2 regions of the Exiguobacterium sp. Leaf187 genome follow, and region 2 is predicted to be linked to the other one. Evidence: a T-box and tRNA genes for the amino acid it is inferred to sense, from the RefSeq annotation. Region 2 holds a T-box; the other holds one or more tRNA genes.

Region 1 (11,092 bases), 720 kb from region 2:
GGCAGGCTTGAAGGCTGTCGCTCGTTTAGCAGGGAATGATTATGCGACGATCGGGAAGACGTTTACGATTGCCCGACCGACGAAATGATCGAAGTGTGAATGCCTGACTCATCGTACGATTCGTTTTGATTCAAACAAAAAGGAGTGGAGAGACCGGTCTAACTACCGGAATCTCCACTCCTTTTTTCATGTCGTTCATCTGATTCATCAAGGCTGAGGATCGATTTCGTTTGAAGAGGCTTCAAGACCATGACGTTTACTGTACTGATAGCCATCGAGCAAATAAAAGACGATTGCGAGTGCCCATATTCCGACGCAGCTGATCAAGAAAGCGCTGATTGGAGAGACACTACCGTAATACGATAAGATCAACGGATCATTGAGTTCGACGAATAGCTGTATCGTCAGGAGCGTACAGCATAATCCCGAGAGTAAACTGATGAAGAGCCCACTCCATGTCTGGATGACGAGACCGATCATGCAGGAAATCAAGAGGAACAAAGGAAGTGCAGCATTGAAGGCATCTGGACGAATAAAGACGGATACATAATCGGCATATAACGGTACGAAATAGAGAACACCGGATAGTAATCCTAAGATGAGATTGATGAAAAAGCTCTTCGTCCGCATCAGTGTTGGTTCTCCCATCGTTCCATTAATTCGAGCAAATCGACATCAATCTGATCACGTTCTGCCGAAAGTGCCGTTGCTTTCGGAATGTCATTGAAGACTTCCGGTTCGCAAAGCAACTGTTCGATCTCCGCTGAACGCTGTTCGAGCCGCTCAATGTCTTGTTCGAGTTGTTCGATTTGCTGACGGCGCTTGCGCTCTTCTTTCTGCGCTTCTTTATCGATCGTCTTCGACGCCGTGACCTTTGCAGCTTTTGCTTCCTCGGCTTCAAGACGCGCAATCTCTTCTTGCTCCGCCTTCTTCTCCGTGTAGTACGAATAATCACCGAGGTATTCCGTCACGCCGGCTTCACTCATCTCGATGACGCGGGTCGCGATTCGGTCGATGAAGTAACGGTCGTGAGAGACGAATAACAGCGTTCCTTCGTAGTCGACGAGCGCATTTTCAAGGACCATCTTCGAATCCAGATCCAAGTGGTTCGTCGGCTCATCGAGGACGAGGACGTTCGTTTTCCGGAGTTTCAGTTTTGCAAGTGCGAGACGTCCGCGTTCGCCACCAGATAACTCATGGACGATCTTGAAGACATCGTCACCGCTAAACAAGAATTGCCCGAGGACAGACCGGACTTCTTGTTCACGCATCAGTGGCCATTCGTTCCAAATCTCATCGATGACGCGGTTCCGGTCATTGAGTTCTGCCTGCTCTTGATCGTAATATCCGATCGAGACGCCAGTTCCGAAACGGAAATCACCGAAGAGGGGGCGTAAGCGACCGACGAGGACTTTTAGAAGCGTCGACTTTCCGATTCCATTCGGTCCGACGAGTGCCAGCGATTCACCGCGTTGCAAGCGGAACGTGATGTCTTTTGAGACAGCTTCTTCGTAACCGATTGCCAGTTGATTGACTTGAAGAACGTCATTCCCGCTCTGTTTTTCAATCGGGAAGGACAGGACCGTGCTACGCTCATCCCCATCTGGTCGGTCGAGCCGATCGACCTTCTCGAGCCGCTTCCGGACACTTTGGGCACGTTTGGTCGTCGTCGCTCGGGCGATGTTCCGTTGAATGAAGTCCTGCATCTTCGCGATTTCTTCTTGTTGCTGTTCGAACTGTTTCATTTCTTGATCGTACAATGCCGCTTTTTGTTCCAAGTACTTCGTGTAGTTACCGGTGAACTTACGGCAGACATTGCGTGACAGCTCATAGACGACATTGACGACTTGGTCAAGGAAGTACCGGTCGTGCGAGACGATCAGAACGGCACCACGATAACCACCGAGGTAACTTTCGAGCCAAGCGAGCGTATCGATATCGAGGTGGTTGGTCGGCTCATCGAGAATGAGGAGCTCTGGTGCTTGCAGGAGCATCTTCGCTAAGGCGAGACGTGTCCGTTGACCACCGGATAACGTTTGGATCCGGCGCGAATAATCGTCCGGATAAAAGCGCATGCCGTGCAGGACGGAGCGGATATTCGCTTCGAACTGATAACCACCCGCTTCTGAGAAGTCGTGTTGCGCTTGATCGTACGTCTTTAGGAGACGATCGTACGCGACCGGATCGTTCAAGATATGCTCCATGCCCATTTCGATTTCCATCCGGCGTAGTGTTCGTTCTTGTTCTTGGAGATGTTCAAAGACGGTCAGCATCTCGTTCCAGATCGTCTCGTTCGATTCAAGACCACTGTCTTGCGCGAGATAACCGATTTTGACATCCTTGCCTTTCATGATGTCGCCCGAGTCATGACTGAGTTCGCCAGCGATGATTTTGAGCAAGGTCGATTTACCGGCACCGTTTCGTCCGACGAGCGCAATCCGGTCACGCTCTTGTACTTCCAATTTGATATTTTCTAAAATCGGCTCAACGCCGAATGATTTCGAGAGTTGGTTGACTTGTAAGAGTATCATTTCCATCCATCCTTCCACCCTTTAGTCTATCACGAACAAAAGCGCGAGGTCCTGCGGAATATATTATTTGTGACTCTATGTGAAGTGGTTTACAATCAAGGAGAGTAGAAAGCTTTTTGCAAAGATTTGGGTGCCACGATGGATGTGGCCGAAGGGGGAACTGCAGGATGAATGGACCAGACACAAAAATTCCACAAGCGACAGCAAAACGGTTGCCGCTATATTATCGCTTCATCCAAAGTTTATACAATTCAGGCAAGCTCCGCGTCTCTTCTGCTGAGTTAAGCGAGGCGGTGAAGGTTGATTCAGCAACGATTCGTCGCGATTTTTCCTACTTTGGGGCATTAGGGAAGAAGGGGTATGGATATAACGTTCAACATCTCTTAACGTTTTTCCGCAAAACCTTGAATCAAGATGAGGTGACGAATGTTGCCTTAATCGGGGTCGGTCATCTCGGAACAGCGTTTGCAAATTATAACTTTTTAAAGAATAATAGTACTCGGATAGTCGTTGCGTTTGATGCGGACGAAGAGAAGGTCGGAACAACGACGCATGACGTTCCAATCTATCATGTTTCGGACATGAAAGAACAAATCGAAGCGAATCAGGTCGATGTTGCCATCTTGACGGTTCCATCCCAGTTCGCGCAGTCAGTAGCGGATGAGTTAGTCGAGTATGGTGTGACTGGCATCCTGAACTTTACGCCCGCGCGGTTGAACGTGCCAGCGAGCGTCCGGGTCCATCACATCGATTTATCGATCGAGTTGCAGTCGTTAGTTTATTTCATGAAGCATTATTCGCAATCAGCTGAAGGAGTGAAATCATAATGGAAAACCTTATCCCGTCAACTATAGCATTCATCGGACCAGGTAGCTTAGCACTAATCGGTGTCGTCGCATTAATCATCTTCGGACCGAAGAAGTTACCTGAACTTGGTCGTGCTGCGGGTCAGACATTGAAAGAGTTCAAGAGCGCAACGAACGGTATCATGGACGACGATAAAAAGGATGAACCGAAAGAGAAGTGATTGAATCATGGCGATTGATCAAGAACAAAGCGTGACGTCGCATCTGGACGAACTGCGTAAACGGATCGTCTGGTCGCTTATCATCGTCGTCGTCCTGTTCGCTGTTGCATTTCCGCTCGTCCGACCGCTCGTTCGCTTCTTGCAAGCGGACTTAAAAGAGCTCGGTATCGGTTTGAATGCCTTCAACGTCGCAGATCCTTTAATGTTGTATTTGAATCTTGCGTTCATCATCGCAATCGTGCTGGCATCGCCGTTCTGGATGTATCAACTCTGGGCATTCGTCCGCCCTGGTCTGTATGATAAGGAGCAAAAAGCGACATTGACGTATATTCCGGTCATCTTCTTTCTATTTTTGGCTGGTGTAGCCTTCTCATACTTTTGGTTGTTACCTTTCTTATTAAAAGTTTCGACTGAACTAGGGAAGGAACTCGGAATCGAACAAGTCATCGGAGTTGAGAACTACTTCAGTTTCTTAATCCGATTAACGATTCCGTTCGGTCTTCTTTTCCAATTGCCGGTCGTGACGATGTTTCTGACACGTCTTGGTCTCGTGACGCCAATTTTCATGCGAAAGAATCGGAAATATGCGTACTTTGCGCTGTTCGTCGTTGCGGCATTGATCGCACCGCCGGACGTGACGTCACATTTGATGATCTCGGTCCCATTGTTCGTTCTCTATGAGATCAGCATCTTGATTTCTGCGCGGACGTACAAAAAGGTCTTGATCCTCGAGCAACAGGCAGAGCTTGAACGACAGGCGGATTTGATGCGTGAATTGAATAAATGAATCGTGAATTCCTTCCGACGATTTTGGAAGGAATTCTTTTTTATGAAAGCGTTATTTTTATATTGATAAAGCAGTTAGCGATGCGTATACTAAAGTTAATTCATGGGGGCTTAGCTCAGCTGGGAGAGCGTTTGGCTGGCAGCCAAAAGGTCGTCGGTTCGATCCCGATAGTCTCCACCATATTCGTACACTTCAAACTCTTGAGCATTCAAGAGTTTTTTTGTTGTTTTCAAAATATGGAAATGCAATATAAAGTGTCAATAAAAACAAATAATTATATAAAACAGACAGAACCGAATTGTTTATTTCCATCTATTTCATTAAACTAAATATACAGAATTTTCGTTTAACTGTTTTGTTGGTAACATCATTATAGTTTTTTAGAAAAGGGGAAAAGAAGCATGAAGAAGGAAATCGCACTCTTGGCAGCTGTCTTGATGACATCTTCCAACTTGGTCAGTGCTCAAGGAGCACTGTCCTCGCAAGATAAGGCAAGCGGTCAAAAGCCGCACGCCCTCTCACTTAAGAAAACAGGACAGGAGAAGGTGTATAAGCAGTCTGACAAGGTCCGTGTCGTCATCGAGATGGAGCAGAAGCCGGCGATTCAAATCGCGCAGGCACAAAACAAGCGGTATAGCACATTGAGCAATGCCGAAAAAGAGTCGATTAAGGATCGCCTCGTCAGCGTCCAAAAATCAGTCAAGTCAGCGATCGCTAAAAAATCGATTCCCGTTACATATAAGGAAAGCTTCACGACCGTCATCAACGGATTCAGTGGTGAAGTCAAGTTCGGCGACATCGAAGACATCAAACAACTCGACGGAGTCAAGAGCGTACATATCGCCCATGAATACGCGCGACCGAAAGCCGATAAAGGTGCAAAACCAGATATGTTATATAGCAAAGATATGGTTAATGCAAAAGAAACATGGCAGGACTACGGCTTCAAAGGGGAAGGGACAATTGTAGCGGTTATCGATACGGGGATTGATCCGTCGCATAAAGATATGGTGTTGAGCCCAGAGACGAAGATTGATTTGACTTCTTCAAAGGTTGAAAGCGCCAAAGAATCAAAAGGACTAAAAGGGAAGTATTTCACGGAAAAAGTCCCATACGGCTATAACTACGCTGATCACGATAGCGAAATCCGTGATTTAGGTGCAGGTGCATCGATGCACGGAATGCACGTAGCGGGTACGGTCGGTGCTAATGGAGACGAAGCGAACGGTGGTATCAAAGGGGTCGCACCGGAAACACAACTCCTCGCGATGAAAGTATTCGGAAATGATCCAGGCATGCCATCGACATTCAGTGATATCTACATCAAAGCGATTGATGATGCGATCGCCCTCGGAGCGGATGTCATCAACATGAGTCTCGGTTCGACGGCATCATTCGTCAACGCAGATGATCCGGAACAACGCGCGATCGTCAACGCGATGAACAACGGGATCTTATGTGCGATCTCTGCTGGAAACTCGGCATTCACAGGACATGGTGCAGGCAATCCGTATACAGCGAATCCTGACATCGGTGTTGTAGGATCTCCAGGGTTGATCAGCCAAGCGCTACAAGTCGCATCGCTAGAGAATACGAAATTAACGCTTGAAGGTATGGCACTGACGATTAACGGACAGGATGCTGGGTATTTGGCGTACCAAAAACAGGACTCGCCGAATCCGATTAAGGTATTCAACAAGGAGAAGCAAGACGTCATTTATGTCGGCGATGGTCAAGCATCGAACTATCAAGGAAAAGATGTCAAAGGAAAAGTTGTTTTTGTTGTGCGTAACGGCAGTTTCAATTACGGTATGATTCAAGCAGAAGCTGAGAAACAAGGAGCAGCCGGTGTCATCGTTCGTGGACGAGTCGATCATGGGGATTATGTCAGCATGGCACTTAACAATCCGACGATTCCGATGGTGACGCTCAGCATCGCGGATGGGAATGATCTTGAAGAAAAAGCGAAAGCAGGAAAAGCAATTGCTGTCACGTTCGATGGAAAAGCGGTCTCAGCAGATAACCCAGTAGCGGGCGAGATGTCTGATTTCACGTCATGGGGTGTCACACCAAATCTTGATTTCAAACCTGAAATCACGGCACCGGGTGGAAAAATCTACTCGACGCTCAATGATAACGAATATGGCGTCATGAGTGGAACATCGATGGCAGCACCACACGTCGCCGGAGGAACGGCACTTGTCATGCAACGAATCGCGAAGGATTTCAAAGTCGATGGTGCGACACGCGTTAAACTCGCGAAGAATATCCTCATGAACACGTCACGTCCACAGCTTGATAAAGGGCAGTATAATGCTGAAGCGAAAACTGGTAGCTTCTATTCACCACGTCGTGAAGGTGCTGGTTTAATGGATCTACGTGCTGCGATGAAAACACCAGTCGTCGTTACGGAAACGAAATCGGGTGAAGGAAAGGCTGCACTCAAAGAGGTCGGCGAAAAATTCACATTCACGCTCGATTTGAAAAACTATAGTAGCGAAAAAGTGACATATCAATTAGCCGGAACGGTACAATCGGATCTCGGTGCAGAAGGAACGAACTTCCTGGAAGCCAACAATATTTATAAGAAAAACTCAGTGGATGCGGTCGATCCGAATAAAGGAACTTTCCCAATCTCATTCGCAGTCGGTTCGAAAAAAGCAAGTTCTGTCTCCATCAATCCGAAGAGCTCAACGAAAGTAAGTGTATCGGTCGATTTGAAAGATACAGTCGATTGGGCAAACGGTCTTCCACTTGAGCAAGTCTTTGAAAATGGCTACTTCGTTGAAGGTTTCGTTCGTTTAATCGATACGAAGAGTAAAAATCCGGAATTGACAGTGCCGTACGTCGGATTCAAAGGAAAGTGGGATCAGGCACCGATCGTCGATGCACCGCGTTATGACGAAGAGAAGACATTCTACGGATTAACTGGATTAGCGACAGAAGTAAAAGATGATTTCGAGTTCCTCGGCACGAACACGGCGGGAAAAGTCGTTGAAAACAAGGTTGCGTTCTCACCGAACAACGATGGTAGCGTTGACGAGGCGTTCCCAGTCCTCTCGTTCCTTCGTAATGCACGAAAAGTCGAGTATTCGATTCTTGACCGTAATAAAGCAACACTCCGTAAATTAGATCTACAAACAGACGTTGTGAAGAACTATTATGATAGCGGTTCTGAAGATGGGTTCACACCCGTCACAAGTGCGGCTTGGGATGGAACAGTCAATGGAAAACCAGTCAAAGACGGTCTTTACTATTACCAAGTGAAATCAGTCATCGATTATCCGAATGCGAAGTGGCAGTCGAATCTCTTCCCTGTCTATATTGATACGAAAAAACCAGCAGCAACTGTTCAATGGGATACTGCAAAAGAAACACTTTCTTGGACAGCAGGCGATCAGGGAACAGGTGTAGCGTCGTATGACATTCTCGTCGATGGAACAAGTGTCCTCAAACAGCCGCTTGCACCGACAGAAAAAGCATATGAACTCAAAGGTCTCTCGAAGTCAGCGAAGATTGATTTTGTCGTCAAGGATTATGCAGGAAATACCGTGACGAAATCGGTGAACACGACAGGCATCGATAAGGCGGTACCGACCGTCCAAATCGACACACCGGTCGCACTCGGTCTGTCGACATCTAAAGTAGTTACTATCGCGGGTCATGTATCCGATGAGTCAGGGATCAAATCATTCAAAATTAACGGAAAAGCCGTCCAGCTTCGTTTTGATGCAGCAAAACAGCAGTACGTGTTCAGTCATGATGTGACCTATACGAAAGATGGCGTCAAATCGTTTAAAGTCGAAGCTTATGATGGAAAAGGAAATCGCTTAGTATTTAGCCGCCAGGTCATTCTAGATTCGACATTGCCGACTTTAAAAGTGACAGCACCAAAAACAGTATCAGCAAAAACAAAGACAGCATCTCTTAAAATCGTTCTTCAAGATAATTATGATGAGATTCGATTTGATATGAATGATAATGCCGTATACCGTCATACCTTCAAGGAACCATACCAAATGAGAGCCTTCAAAAAGACAATCACGAAAAAAGTGACGCTCAAGAAGGGGAAAAACACGTACAATTTGAAACTGAAGGATCTTGGTGGACACGTTGTTACAAAAACAGTCGTCATCACGAAAAAATAAGTAACTACAGATAAAGTCAGGCGGGTATACGTCTGGCTTTTCTTGCGTGCCGAAGCGCCTTGAAGGGTTTATGAGACGAGAAGAGGGGGAATTTTAAGAACAGAAACAAGTCAGAGGGGGAACAACCATGAATCCGTTCACGACCTTAATCGCCTTCATCGTAGGGTGTCTCGTCTTATATCTCGGTATCCGTGACAAAAACGGCTGGCTGATCGGTGTCGCGATGATACCGCTCGCAATCGTTGCCTATAGCGTCATCTATCTGATCATCCAGGTCAGTGCGTAGTCTTCATGGAAGATGTCTTACCCTGAGCGGTAGGACGTCTTTTTTTTTCAAAAATCGCACTAAAGATGAAACCGATCGAGTAAAATGTAAGTATATGACAGTATAGAGAGGTGGATGATCATGGAACACGTACATACACAAACGGATGCCTTAGCGGCGCTGTACGAAGAGATGCATCAGAAGACGAAGACCGGCATGTGGGTCATGCTTGCGGCATTCTTAGCGCTCAGTAACACACTCGAGAAACCAATCTACGCGATGATCGTCCCGTTATTGTATTTTGGCTACGACATGTTCGTACAACGCAAGCGGTTCGCGCTTGTTGCGGAATACACATCAAGAGATTCAGCAAGACGCCTTTATCAGGTGCATGTGTTGATTGGTATCTTACAATACGGAGCGCTTGCTGGTCTGATCGTCTGGGCAGTCGATCGCCCGAATACATCTTTCTTGATCGGTCTCGTCATCGTCGTCATTCCGTTCTACTGGCTCTGTCGAAAGACGTTAGAGTTTATCTCACGAAAGATTGATCCAACATATATCACGGAAAAAGAAATTCACAAAGCGCGCTAAAGGAGACGATGTCATGCAAACAGCTCGTGAAGAACGTCTACAAAAACTTGCGCTCGCGTACCGAGACGTCGAGTGGCTCGGCACACGCTGGTATTGGAACATGTTTCTATTCATAACAGTCGGTATCTTAATTGAATGGACGGATCTCCCGATGTTGATTTTGGCGATTCCAGCCGTTTTTCTCGCCTCCGATTTTCGATATCAATTAAAAAAACAAAAAATTTTAGACGGATATATCTCAAAAGCACAAGTCCGTCGGCAATTTTTACTACGTGTCGGTAGTCACGTCCTGCTGTACGCTGTCTTGACGATCGTCATCATCCAGACGATCGAGGAACCGTTCTGGAAGATACTGGTGGCCATTTTTGCGATTTTAACACCGCTCTACTTCATCAGCGAATGGATCATCCGACGTGACGGAGCGCGTGACCCGGATTATATCAGTGACAGAGAAGTAGCCCGCTTCGTCAAACAGAAAGGAACATCGAAATGGAACACCTATTCGAGCGACAAGCACGTCTGAATGTAATGAAACGTCCAGTGCATGTCGTCACCTATTTCTTTTCGATTCCTGGATTGATTGTCGCCATACTTGCTTGGTTTTTACCAGCGGTTGAATCCGTCTTTGGACAAACCTTGTTTTTCTGTCTTTGTGGAATTGGAGTCGCTCGAGAAATCGTCCGGCTACGACTCATGAAGTCCTATTTAACGCAAGGTATCTATCAACAGACTGTTCAGAAGGTTGCTCACCTGACGATCATAGGATATGTCGTGGCGTGGCTAATCGCTTTCGTCATGCTGTCGATTCCAAATGCTCCCGGTTATTTATTCGTTCTCTTACTTGTCTGGAGCGGCGGAGTCGGTCTTGGTGTCACTCGAATGAATCGATTGGCTAAACAAATCGATCCTGCGTACGTTTCGATGGGAGAAATTGAACGTGCGTGGTGGAAACGCTAAAGCAAAAAATCCGCATCTATTCAGCAAAAGACGCTGATGGATGCGGATTTTTGATTATTTCTTCAACAGTAGATAAATGAAGTACGGTGCTCCAATCAAGGCGACGACGATCCCAGCCGGTACCCCGTCTGGTCCCGCGATGTTTCGTCCAATCGTATCAGCGAACGCGAGCAACCAGCCGCCGAGTAAAAGGGCAATCGGTAGGAAGAACTGATGCCGTGGTCCGACAAGCGCACGGGCGATATGTGGCGCCATCAGACCAATGAAGGAGATTCCCCCTGTCACGGAGACGGCAGCAGCAGCGAGCGCGACGGCTGTCAACAAGAGTTGGATCCGTTCTTTTTCAATCGCGACGCCAACACCAATCGCGACCGGTTCATTCAAGGCAAGTAGATTGAGCTTATTCGCCTTATAGAACGTGAGCGGAATCAAGACGAGTAACCACGGTAAGAGTGAGTAGACGAAGATCCAGTCCGTCCCCCAGATGTTACCGGCGAGCCACTTGGCGATGAAGTCGACCTTTTCACGACGCGTCGACGAAATCAGGATGACCATGATTCCAGACAGTGCCATCGAGAAGCCGACACCCGTTAAGATCAAGCGGATCGGTTGGAGTCCTTGTACACGGTCGTACGAGAACAGGTAGATCGCTGTCGCGGTGACGAGTGCACCGAAGAAGGCAGCGATCGGTAACAGATAGATGAATGACCCGACATCGGTCGGGAAGTACAGGAAGAACAAAGCGACGGCGACGCCAGCTCCGGTGTTGATGCCGATGATACC
Region 2 (11,092 bases):
GATCCGAGCGAGCTCTTCAACTCGTCCATCATACCGCGAAGAGCATCCATATCTGAGACGTCGACCCGTTTCGCAAGCACACGCACGCCATTGATTTCCTCAACATCGTCCTTCAATGAAGCAGCTTCGATGTTCGCGAGTTTTGCTTGCAACGATTCATTCGCCCGTTCCGTCTCACGGAGCTGTTGTTGCAGTGCTTCGATGCGAACAGGAACTTCTGTCGTCTTCGTCTTCAAGACAGCTGCTGCTTGTTCGAGTGTTTCCAAGTGTTGATTCATGACACGATATGCGCCTGCACCCGTTACCGCTTCGATTCGGCGTGTACCTGCACCGATACCAGACTCTGAAACGATCTTGAACAAGCCGATTTCTGCTGTGTTCCCGACGTGGATACCGCCACACAACTCGATCGAGTATGTGCCTGCTGAGACGACACGGACCGTTTCACCGTATTTCTCACCGAACAATGCCATTGCGCCTTTTGCTTTTGCATCAGTGATGTTCATCTCTTCGATATCAACCGGTAGTGATGCCCAGATTGCTTGGTTGACGTCTTGTTCAATCTTCGTCAACTCTTCTTGTGTCACTGCACCGAAGTGTGAGAAGTCGAAACGAAGACGATCTGGAGAAACGAGTGATCCTGCTTGGTTGACGTGTGTTCCGAGCGTATCTTTCAATGCTTTATGAAGCAAGTGTGTTGCCGTATGGTTTTTCGTGACGGCTTTACGCTCTGCTGCTTCGACTGTTGCAACGACGTCTGCAGCTTCCGTTGCGATCCCTGTACGAACGATGACCGTATGCAAGTTTTGACCGTTTGGTGCTTTTTGAACATCTTTGACATCAAGAACGAAGTCTTTGCCTTCGATTGTTCCTGTATCCGCGACTTCACCACCACTTTCAGCGTAGAACGGTGTGATGTCAAGAATGACTTGTGCTTCTTCACCAGCAGCGACTTCTGTGACTCGTTCTCCATCATGCAACAATGCGATGATTTTCGCATCCGCCTTAAGGTCGGTATAGCCGACGAACGTACTTTTATCTTTTAGCGTCGAGAGGACTTCCGATTGCTGTTGCATCGAACCACTCTCTCCACGCGCTGCACGTGCACGCTGACGTTGTGCATCCATCGCTAGTTTGAAGCCTTCTTCATCAACAGACATCTGATGATCTTCCGCATACTCGACTGTCAATTCGAGTGGGAAACCATACGTGTCATACAGACGGAACGCATCTTCGCCACTGATAACATGCTCACCGTTCGCCTTAGACGTCTGAGCGACTGTGTTCAAGATTGCAAGACCGTCATGAAGTGTCTCATGGAAACGTTCTTCTTCGTTTTTGATGACACGTTTGATGAAGTCTGCTTTTTCTGGAACTTGTGGGTAGAAGTCGACCATGACATTCCCGACCGTATCGACGAGTTCATACATGAACGGACGTTCGATTCCAAGCATCTTCGCATAACGAACCGCACGGCGTAGTAAACGACGAAGGACATATCCACGACCTTCATTCGAAGGAAGCGCACCGTCACCGATTGCGAATGACACAGTACGGATGTGGTCTGCGATGACCTTGAATGCTACATCGAGTTTCGAATCATCACGGTAGATTTTACCGCTGATCTCTTCTGTTTTGTGAATGATCGGCATGAACAGATCCGTATCGAAGTTCGTCGGCACGTCCTGCATGACACATGCCATCCGTTCGAGTCCCATTCCTGTATCGATGTTTTTACGCGGAAGTTCCGTGTAGTTGCCGTGTCCATCGTGGTTATACTGACTGAAAACGATATTCCAGATCTCGAGATAGCGTTCGTTTTCGCCACCTGGGTAGAGTTCTGAATCGTTCGGATCGTCTCCAAAAGCAGGTCCACGGTCGAAGAAGATTTCCGTGTTCGGACCAGATGGACCTTCACCGATTTCCCAGAAGTTATCTTCAAGTGGAATGATCCGCTCAGCCGGTACACCGAGTTCAAGCCAGATTTGACGCGCTGCGTCATCTTCCGGGTGAATCGTGACCGAGAGACGTTCCGGGTCAAGACCGTACCAGTCATCACTCGTCAAGAGTTCCCAGCCCCATTTGATTGCATCTTCACGGAAGTAATCACCGACAGAGAAGTTTCCGAGCATCTCGAAGAACGTATGGTGACGTGCTGTTTTCCCGACGTTTTCGATATCATTCGTCCGGATTGATTTTTGTGCGTTGACGATACGTGGATTATCAGGAATGACACGACCATCGAAATATTTCTTGAGTGTCGCAACCCCTGAGTTGATCCACAAGAGCGATGGATCCTCGACCGGTACGAGTGAAGCACTCGGTTCGATCGCATGCCCTTTGCTTTGGAAGAAATCAAGATACATCTGACGGATTTGTGCACCCGTTAATGGTTTTAGAGCTTTCATGAACAGTTACCCCCATTGGTTTTATTTGGACGCAAAAAAGCGATGCCTTCATCCCTGAAAAGGGACGAAAGCATCGCTTCCGTGGTACCACCCTCGTTCGTAAGCAATCCATTGCCTACCTCGAACATCTGATAACGGGGATGACCCGCAGGTGTTTACACCCGACTCCGGAAGGAGCTTCAAAGGGACTCGAGAAAGTGATTGCAGCAGACTCACTTCTCTCTGGACTCGAGTTTTCCTTTTACTTATCTTCCATCAACGTGTTACGTCCATTCATCTATCGTGATTATTACCTATCACACAGCATCCGTCAAGTCTTTGTCACCCCACCGAGTCGTTCAATCAATCGTGTTCGGCGCCGCGGCTCCTCTTCTTGCGACGCTTTATGAAACGCTCGTGGGTCGCCGAACAATAATAAACTCGACTTCGCACGGGTGACCGCCGTATAAATCAAGTTTCGGGAATGCTTGAATGCCCCCGTGAAATAGACCGGCATCAAGACGATCGGAAACTCGGACCCTTGTGCCTTGTGGATCGTAATCGCGTAGGCATGCGTGAATTGATCCCAGTCACTCCGGTTGTACTCGACTTCCGTCTGGTCGAAGCGGGCGATGATCTTATCCACCTTGTCGACGTTCTCTTTGGCGAAGAAGATATTGACGATTTCGCCGATATCTCCGTTATAGACGTTCTCTTCCGCATTATTGACGAGCTGAAGAATCTTATCCCCGGTCCGGTAAATCCGAGTGCCTTGTTTGACTTCGCGTTTTTTCGGTTCCTCCGGATTGTAGACGCGTTGCAAGGCGACATTCAGTTCGTCGATTCCGACCTGCCCACGGTAAGTCGGTGCCAGAACCTGAACATCGAATTTCGAATACCCTTTTGCGAGTGCTTTTTCCGCGAAGGCTGAGATGCCGCGTAACGTCTCTTGCGGAGACGCGGTGTAAAAGCGACGATCCGCAAGTGGTGATAACAAATCAGCTGACGTCGTCCGGTTCTTCAAATCATGCGCGAGCCGTAAAATCGAAGAATCTTCCGCTTGGCGATGGACGACGTTCAAACGAACGACGGGAATCCCTTCCGTATCCATCAAATCTGCCAGCACCTGCCCTGGACCGACGGATGGTAACTGATCGCGGTCACCGACGAACAAGATTTTCATACCGTTCGGCACAGCACGGAGCAGACTCGATAACAAGTAGATATCAATCATCGACGACTCATCGATGATCAGTACTTTCCCGGTGATCGGCTGATCTTCATTTAATTGGAAATTCGTTCCGTCATACTTCAACAGACGATGAATCGTCATCGCTGGGACGTCCGTTGCTTCCGACAAACGTTTAGCGGCGCGTCCGGTCGGTGCAACAAGGACGTACGGATAAACATCTCCCGTCTTGACGCGACTCTTCTCAAGCGGCCAATCATGAATTTCTTGCAGGGCATGTAAAATTCCCTTGATAACAGTCGTCTTACCGGTACCGGGTCCACCGGTCAGGACCATCAGCGGTGCTTTGACCGCTAACTCGATCGCTTCTCGCTGTTGCGCCGCATATTCCATGCCAAACTGTTCTTCGAGATGCCCGATTGCTTCAAGGATCGTCGCGACATCGACTTCCTGTTCGGCACCGTTCGCCATGACGCGCGCCAGTTCCTTCGCCGCTCGGACTTCGGCATAAAAGATCGTCGGTAAATACAAACAGCCTTCTTCGAGCTTGACCTTATCTTCAGCGAGCAACAGTTCAATCGCTTGTTCTAGCCGTTCACCCGGGTCTTCACCAAGCAAGCGGGGTGCTCGCTGCAATAGTGAGTCGACTGTCGCAAAGGCATGTCCCTCTCCTGCTTCTTGTTCTAATATGTGCATGATCGAAGCAGCGACGCGCTCCGGGTGTAATCCGACGAGTCCGAGATGTGATGCGATATGATCGGCTGTCTTAAAACCAATCCCATTCACTTCATACATCAAGGAATATGGATTCTCTCGTATTCGCGCCATGGCGTCCCCTTCGTAAGCAGCATAAATCTTTGCCGCTAGCTTCGGCGTAACATCAAATGGTGCTAAGAACAGCATCAACTGATCGACACCGTATAACGTGGCGAGTCGACTCAAGATGATGTCAGCTTGTTTTTGTTTTAACCCAGGCACCTGATTCAGTACCCGTTCATCTTTCAAAATGAGATCCACTGCCTCTTCTCCGAGAGCATCGACGATATTTTTCGCTGTCTTCGGACCAATGCCGGTGAACGAACCATTCGTCAAGAAGCGGATCGTCGCATGTTTTGTCATCGGAACCGATCGCCGAATCAGTTCCGCCTTCAGTTGTTTTCCGAATCGGGGATGATCGACGAGACGACCGAATGCTTGATACGTTCCTCCGAGTTCGATCCCAACCCCAGTACCCGTGATGACGAGCTCGGTTTCTTTCAGTTCAAAGTTCTTTTCTTTGACGGCGACCAATACAATGGAGTGTGCTTCTTCTTCAGAAGAAAAGAGCACACGTTTGACGCGCCCGACGACTTGATGGGGGTGCTCCATCACTCCACCTTCTTTCTCTCTTTTTCATTCGCTGCTTTCATCATAGCATTCGTTTACCGGATTTTAAATCAGGGAAAGATACCCTGAAACATTTCGTTAAGAGGAGGAGTTTAAGGATGGCACGTTTACCGATTGCAGGATTGTGTGAATTAGTACTTGAAGTCGAGGATATGGACCGTGCGGTTGGCTTTTGGAATGGGACACTAGGCATTCCAGTCGTCGAGCAATGGGCTCCTGAAGATGCGGAACCAAGTAAAGAACAATCTAAACAAGACGGGGTCTGGGCCACGTGGCTTTACATTGGCGGTAATACTCGACTCGGCCTGTGGCTGAAGCGAGACTTCACGATGGAAGAACGGACCGTCAAACACTTACCAGTATCCGAATGGGACACGTTGTACGATGAAGGTGGTGTCCATGTCCACTGTGCTTTCTACGTTGAGAAGGACGAGTTCCAGCAAGCCTTGAATCAATTGCGGGAAGCATCAATCACCGTGAAGCTCAGAGAATGGGACGAACAGGAGACATCGAATCAAAAAGAACATTCTGCTTATTTCAAGGATACGGAAAATAACGTCATCGAACTGTACACGAAAAACATGGATGAAGCCTATGAAGACTTTTCCGGTCCACCACTTCGTGTCATCCGTGAAGTTGGGAATTAAATAGCATAAAAAAAGACGACTCCAGGCGGAATCGTCTTTTTTATATCAGTCTGCTTGTTTTAATAACGCATCCATCTTCGCTTTCGCGTCCCGCGCAAGGGCGTGTTCCGGCTGGTAGGCAAGAACGGCTTCGAGTTCTGCATAACAGGCTTCTTGTTGACCAAGGAAAGCAAGGGCAATCGCATAATTGTATCGTGCATCTGTATGCGTTTCGTCAAGCATCAAGACGTGCTCGAACATCTCGACCGCTTCTTCCAACTTCTCGTTTTGCGCTAAGGCAAGTCCGTATTGGAATGCGATCTCGATATCGACACCGTTTAGTTCTGACGCACGCTGTAAACGGGGCAACCCGCGGACTGGATCACCGAGTTTTTGATACGTCATCCCAAGCATGAAATGGAGATCCGCGTCGTCAAGTCCATATAATAACGCTGCCCGCAATGATTCCTCTGCTTCGACGAGTTGATCGGCAGCAAAGAACAGCGCCCCTTTTGCATAATAGGCACTCGCAAACGTGTTATCGATCATCAGTGCCCGGTCATAAAAACGAAGGGCACGATCAGCATCGTTCATCGATTGGAGTAATGTTCCAAGATTGACGTACGCTGTCGGATCTTTTGGATTTTCTTCGATCGCGTCGTTAAACGCTTGCGCTGCTAATTCATAATTTCCAGCTTCTAGATGCCGGAATCCTACTTCATTATAGTTCATCTTCTTTTGCTCCTTACGCTAGATAAGCGAGGCGTTCGCCTGCTTTATAGGCTGCATCGATCGTCGCACCACCGAGGCAGATGTCCCCATCATAGAACACGACTGCTTGTCCTGGTGTGATTGCTCGTTGACGCTCGTCAAATGAAACATCGAGTCCATCTTCGAGGACACGAACCGTGACGGTTGTATCTTGTTGACGGTAACGGAATTTCGCCGTACAACGGAATGTCTCACCGACCGGACGCTCAGATGTCCAGCTGACATCTGAAGCAAGTAACCCTTCCGAATACAACAATTCGTTATGGAATCCTTGATCGACATAGAGGATGTTCTCCTCTAAATTTTTCCCGACGACGAACCAAGGCTCTCCGTCGCCACCGATACCGAGTCCATGACGTTGCCCCATCGTATAGTACATCAATCCATCGTGACGTCCCATGACGTTGCCGTCAAGTGTCCGCATCTCACCGGGTTGCGCCGGCAGATATTGACCGAGGAATTGTTTGAAGTTCCGCTCGCCAATGAAGCAAATGCCTGTCGAGTCTTTTTTCTTCGCCGTTGCGAGGTTCGCTTCTTCTGCGATCCGGCGCACTTCTGATTTTTCCATGTGCCCGATCGGGAACATCGCCTTCGCGATTTGCTCTTGCGACAATTGATTCAAGAAATATGTTTGATCCTTGTTTGCATCAACGCCTCGAAGCAATTTATGTTCTCCATCCTCATAGACGGCACGCGCATAGTGCCCTGTCGCGACGAAATCGGCACCAAGACGCATCGCGTGATCGAGGAAGGCTTTGAACTTGATTTCCTTGTTACACATGACGTCCGGATTCGGTGTCCGACCGAGTTTATATTCATCGAGGAAGTACGTGAAGACCTTATCCCAGTACTCTTTCTCGAAATTGACTGCATAGTACGGAATGCCGATTTGATTGGCTACCGCGATGACGTCTTCATAATCTTCCGTCGCCGTACAAAAGCCGTTCTCATCCGTGTCATCCCAGTTTTTCATGAAGATTCCGATGACGTTATAGCCTTGCTCTTTTAATAAATGAGCCGTCACAGAAGAATCGACACCGCCCGACATCCCAACGACGACTGTCGTTTCACTCGGGGCTTTCGCTCGTGTATTCATTTATTTCACCTCTTAGTTAATTCTGAAACGATTTTACGACATCTTGCAAGGCTTGTGCGAGTAGTTCGACTTGCGCGAGCTCATTTCCGTGACCAAAACTGATTCGGACCGATGCTCGTGTCCGTTCATCTTCGCCATACATCGCCGATAAGACATGCGAAGGTTCGACGGATCCTGCCGTACATGCACTCCCGCTCGATACGGCCATTTGACGCATATCAAGCATGATCAGGAACGGTTCGATTTCAATCCGCGGGAAGTAAAGATTGAGGACATTCGGCAATCCTTCAACGCCGTTAACTTCGTAAGTGACGCCACTTTCATCCAATCGCGTTAGCAAAACGTTACGCAGTTGTTTGATGTGGTCCTGTTGTTGATCACGCTCTGCGATCATCAGTTCGAGCGCTTTCGCTAAACCGACGATTCCCGGTACGTTCTCCGTACCAGCACGACGCTTGCGTTCCTGTTCTCCTCCGAACGTTTGAGGCGCTAACTTCACACCAGTCCGTACATACAACAATCCGATTCCTTTTGGCCCATTGATTTTATGACCAGACGCGGATAAGAGATCGACCTGTAACGCTTCGACATCGATTGCTTGTTTTCCGAACACTTGCACCGCGTCCGTATGGAACAAAATACCGCGTTCTCGTAAAAATTGACCGAATGCCGCAATCGGCTGAATCGTTCCAACTTCATTGTTGCCGAACATGATCGAGACGAGTGTCGTATCTTCCCGTACCGCTTCTTGCAAAGCAGCCATTGAGACGACGCCTGTATCTGGAACATCGAGATACGTAACGTCATAGCCTTGTTTTTCGAGCTCTTCGAACGCATGCAAAACAGCATGGTGCTCAAACCGTGTCGTAATGAGATGACGCCCTTTTTCACGCGCCGCCTCAGCCGCACCGAAGATTGCATAATTATCCGATTCCGTTCCACCGCTCGTGAAAATCAGTTCGGTTGGTTTCGCGTTCAATTCTTGTGCGATCTGCCGGCGTGCTTTGTCAATTGCTGCCCGAGCAGACCGACCAGCCGCGTGGACACTAGATGGGTTGCCATACTGTTCGAGCAAATAAGGCGTCATCGCCTCAAGGACTTCCGGACGCATCGGCGTCGTCGCCGAGTGGTCAAAGTAATTCATTCGTTTTCACCTCTCAAATATAGAACATGTATCCTGTATCTTCTTCTTCCGCTAAGTCTTGTAGCGTCGTTGAATCGAGTACTTGATCGACTGCTTGCTGGATTTTATCCCACAGTTTGCGTTTTGTGACCTCGTCACACGCATCGCCTTCGACGACGACGAGTGGTCCTTCAAGCAGGCGGATGATTTCACCCGCTGTGATGTTTTGCGCTTCACGACCGAGCTTATACCCGCCGTAAGCACCACGGACACTTTTAACAAGACCTCCATTACGAAGGGGTGCAATCAACTGTTCAAGATAATGCTCAGATAGGTCATACATCTGCGCGATTTTTTTTAGGGATAATGGTTTAGATTCAGCTTCTTTCGCGAGTGCGATCATGATCGTCAGACCATATCGCCCTTTCGTCGAGATTTTCATCATGCGAAGGATCATCCTTTCTAGTATAGTAGTAGCTAAGAGTGGAAGGAGCGTATGTGTATGGCACATTTATTTGAATCCCAGTCACCTGCCGGACCGCTCGCGAATCGAATGCGTCCGCAGAATCTGGATGAAATCGTCGGACAACGCCATCTGATTGGAGAGACGACGCTCCTGCGGCGTGCCATCTTAGCCGATCGTCTCGGAACCGTCATTTTTTACGGTCCACCCGGAACCGGTAAGACGACGCTCGCGCGTGTCATCTCCAGTTATACGAAATCAGCGTTCGAGCAATTGAACGCAGTCACAGCGAAACTGGAACAATTACGGGAAATTCTAAAAGCGGCCGAAGCCCGTCTTCAGTTCGAGGATCAAAAAACGATTCTCTTTCTCGATGAGATCCATCGATTCAATAAGATGCAACAAGACGCCTTACTGCCAGCGCTCGAAGCAGGTACGATCACGTTGATCGGGGCGACGACTGAAAATCCGAGTTTTGAGGTCAACGCCGCTCTCTTATCGCGGGCAACGGTTTTCCGTTTCGAGCCCCCGACAGCAGACGATTTACGAATCGTCCTCGATCGAACCTTAAAAGACGAAGAGCGTGGTCTTGGCAAATATCCGATCACGATCACGGATGACGCGATCGATCATTACGTCAAGTTGTCGGATGGCGATTACCGGGCATTATTGAATGCACTTGAACTCGCCGTCTTAACGACACCGGAAATCGATGGTCAGATCACGATCGATCTCGCTGTCGCCGAGGAATCGATTCAACAAAAAGCATTGAAGTACGATAAGGACGGCGATCGGCATTATGATGTCATCTCCGCCTTCATCAAATCGATTCGGGGTTCCGATCCCGACGCTGCGCTCTACTGGCTCGCTGTCATGATTGAAGCGGGCGAAAGTCCGCGCTTCATCGTACGGCGTCTCTACGTCCATGCGGCAGAAGACATCGGTCTATCTGATCCGCAAGCATTATTGATGGTCGATGCCTGCGCACGCGCGTGCGAGTACGTCGGTTTCCCTGAAGCAAGGATTCCGCTCGCTGAAACCGTCTTATATCTCGCGACGGCGCCGAAATCGAATGCTGTCATCTCAGCGATCGATCAAGCATTGACACTCGTCCGTCGTTCAGACGGTGGTCCGGTACCGCCACATTTGCGCGATGCCCATCATCCGGGGGCAGCGGCACTTGGGAATGGCGTCACCTATCAGTACCCGCACGACTTCGAACATGCCTATGTGCCACAGAATTACTGGCCGGAGAACCTTGCCCGGACAAAACCGGTCTTTTATCGTCCAAGCCCACGCGGTTTTGAGAAACAACTGCAAGCTCGACTTGATTTTTGGAACAAACAAACAGCCACACATCAGAAAAAGCGACCATAAGGTCGCTTTTTTTAACGAACGCGTTCGATCGTCACGCCGGCTTCACGGACGATCTCGTTGATGACGTAGCTCGCTGCGATCAATCCACCAACTGATGGAACGAACGCATTCGAACTTGGCGGCATCTTTGCCTTACGAATTGCAGCCGCATCGTTTCCGACGACTTGACGGACTTCTTCGATGATCTTAACGGGCGGTTCATCAGAGAAGACGACAGGAACACCTTTATGGATGCCGGCTTTCCGGAGTTTCGTCCGAATGACCTTCGCTAGTGGATCATAACTTGTATCTTTGATGTCAACGATCTTGATGCGTGTTGGATCCATCTTGTTCGCCATCCCCATGCTTGAGATGATTGGAATGTTACGTTTCTTACATTCCTGAATCAAGTGAATCTTGAACGAGACCGTGTCCGATGCATCGATGACATAATCCGGTTGCTGTTCGAAGAACGACTCGAATGTCTCTTCATTGTAGAACATCTTCAAGCGAACGATTTCAAGATCCGGATTGATTAACGCAAGACGTTCTGCCATCGCATCGACCTTTGGTTGACCAACCGTCGGAAGCAAAGCATGGATTTGTCGGTTGACGTTCGTGATGTCGATATCGTCCTTATCGACAAGAATCAAACGACCTACACCACTGCGGGCAAGCGCTTCTGCTGAGAACGA

The links. A T-box is a leader RNA that pairs with one kind of tRNA and senses whether it is charged. The one in region 2 lies ahead of alaS (alanine--tRNA ligase), so its partner is inferred to be a tRNA-Ala.
Region 1: it encodes a tRNA-Ala, which carries the amino acid that the T-box ahead of alaS (alanine--tRNA ligase) is inferred to sense. The anticodon was not compared.

Annotation. Positions count from the first base shown of each region.
Region 1 is NZ_LMPR01000009.1:1,891,591-1,902,682, reverse strand. It holds gene ASF99_RS13870 (flavin reductase family protein) at 1-88, shown strand, start outside; gene ASF99_RS13865 (hypothetical protein) at 208-630, opposite strand; gene ASF99_RS13860 (ATP-binding cassette domain-containing protein) at 630-2,531, opposite strand; gene ASF99_RS13855 (redox-sensing transcriptional repressor Rex) at 2,699-3,358, shown strand; gene ASF99_RS13850 (twin-arginine translocase TatA/TatE family subunit) at 3,358-3,558, shown strand; gene tatC (twin-arginine translocase subunit TatC) at 3,566-4,345, shown strand; tRNA gene ASF99_RS13840 (tRNA-Ala) at 4,450-4,525, shown strand; gene ASF99_RS13835 (S8 family serine peptidase) at 4,747-8,493, shown strand; gene ASF99_RS17475 (hypothetical protein) at 8,621-8,779, shown strand; gene ASF99_RS13830 (hypothetical protein) at 8,900-9,352, shown strand; gene ASF99_RS13825 (hypothetical protein) at 9,366-9,875, shown strand; gene ASF99_RS13820 (hypothetical protein) at 9,842-10,309, shown strand; gene ASF99_RS13815 (FecCD family ABC transporter permease) at 10,364-11,092, opposite strand, start outside.
Region 2 is NZ_LMPR01000009.1:1,169,562-1,180,653, forward strand. It holds gene alaS (alanine--tRNA ligase) at 1-2,408, opposite strand, end outside; T-box leader at 2,466-2,676, opposite strand; gene recD2 (SF1B family DNA helicase RecD2) at 2,719-4,944, opposite strand; gene ASF99_RS10430 (VOC family protein) at 5,061-5,609, shown strand; gene ASF99_RS10435 (tetratricopeptide repeat protein) at 5,655-6,320, opposite strand; gene mnmA (tRNA 2-thiouridine(34) synthase MnmA) at 6,334-7,455, opposite strand; gene ASF99_RS10445 (cysteine desulfurase family protein) at 7,472-8,599, opposite strand; gene cymR (cysteine metabolism transcriptional regulator CymR) at 8,613-9,020, opposite strand; gene ASF99_RS10455 (replication-associated recombination protein A) at 9,081-10,418, shown strand; gene ASF99_RS10460 (tRNA threonylcarbamoyladenosine dehydratase) at 10,430-11,092, opposite strand, start outside.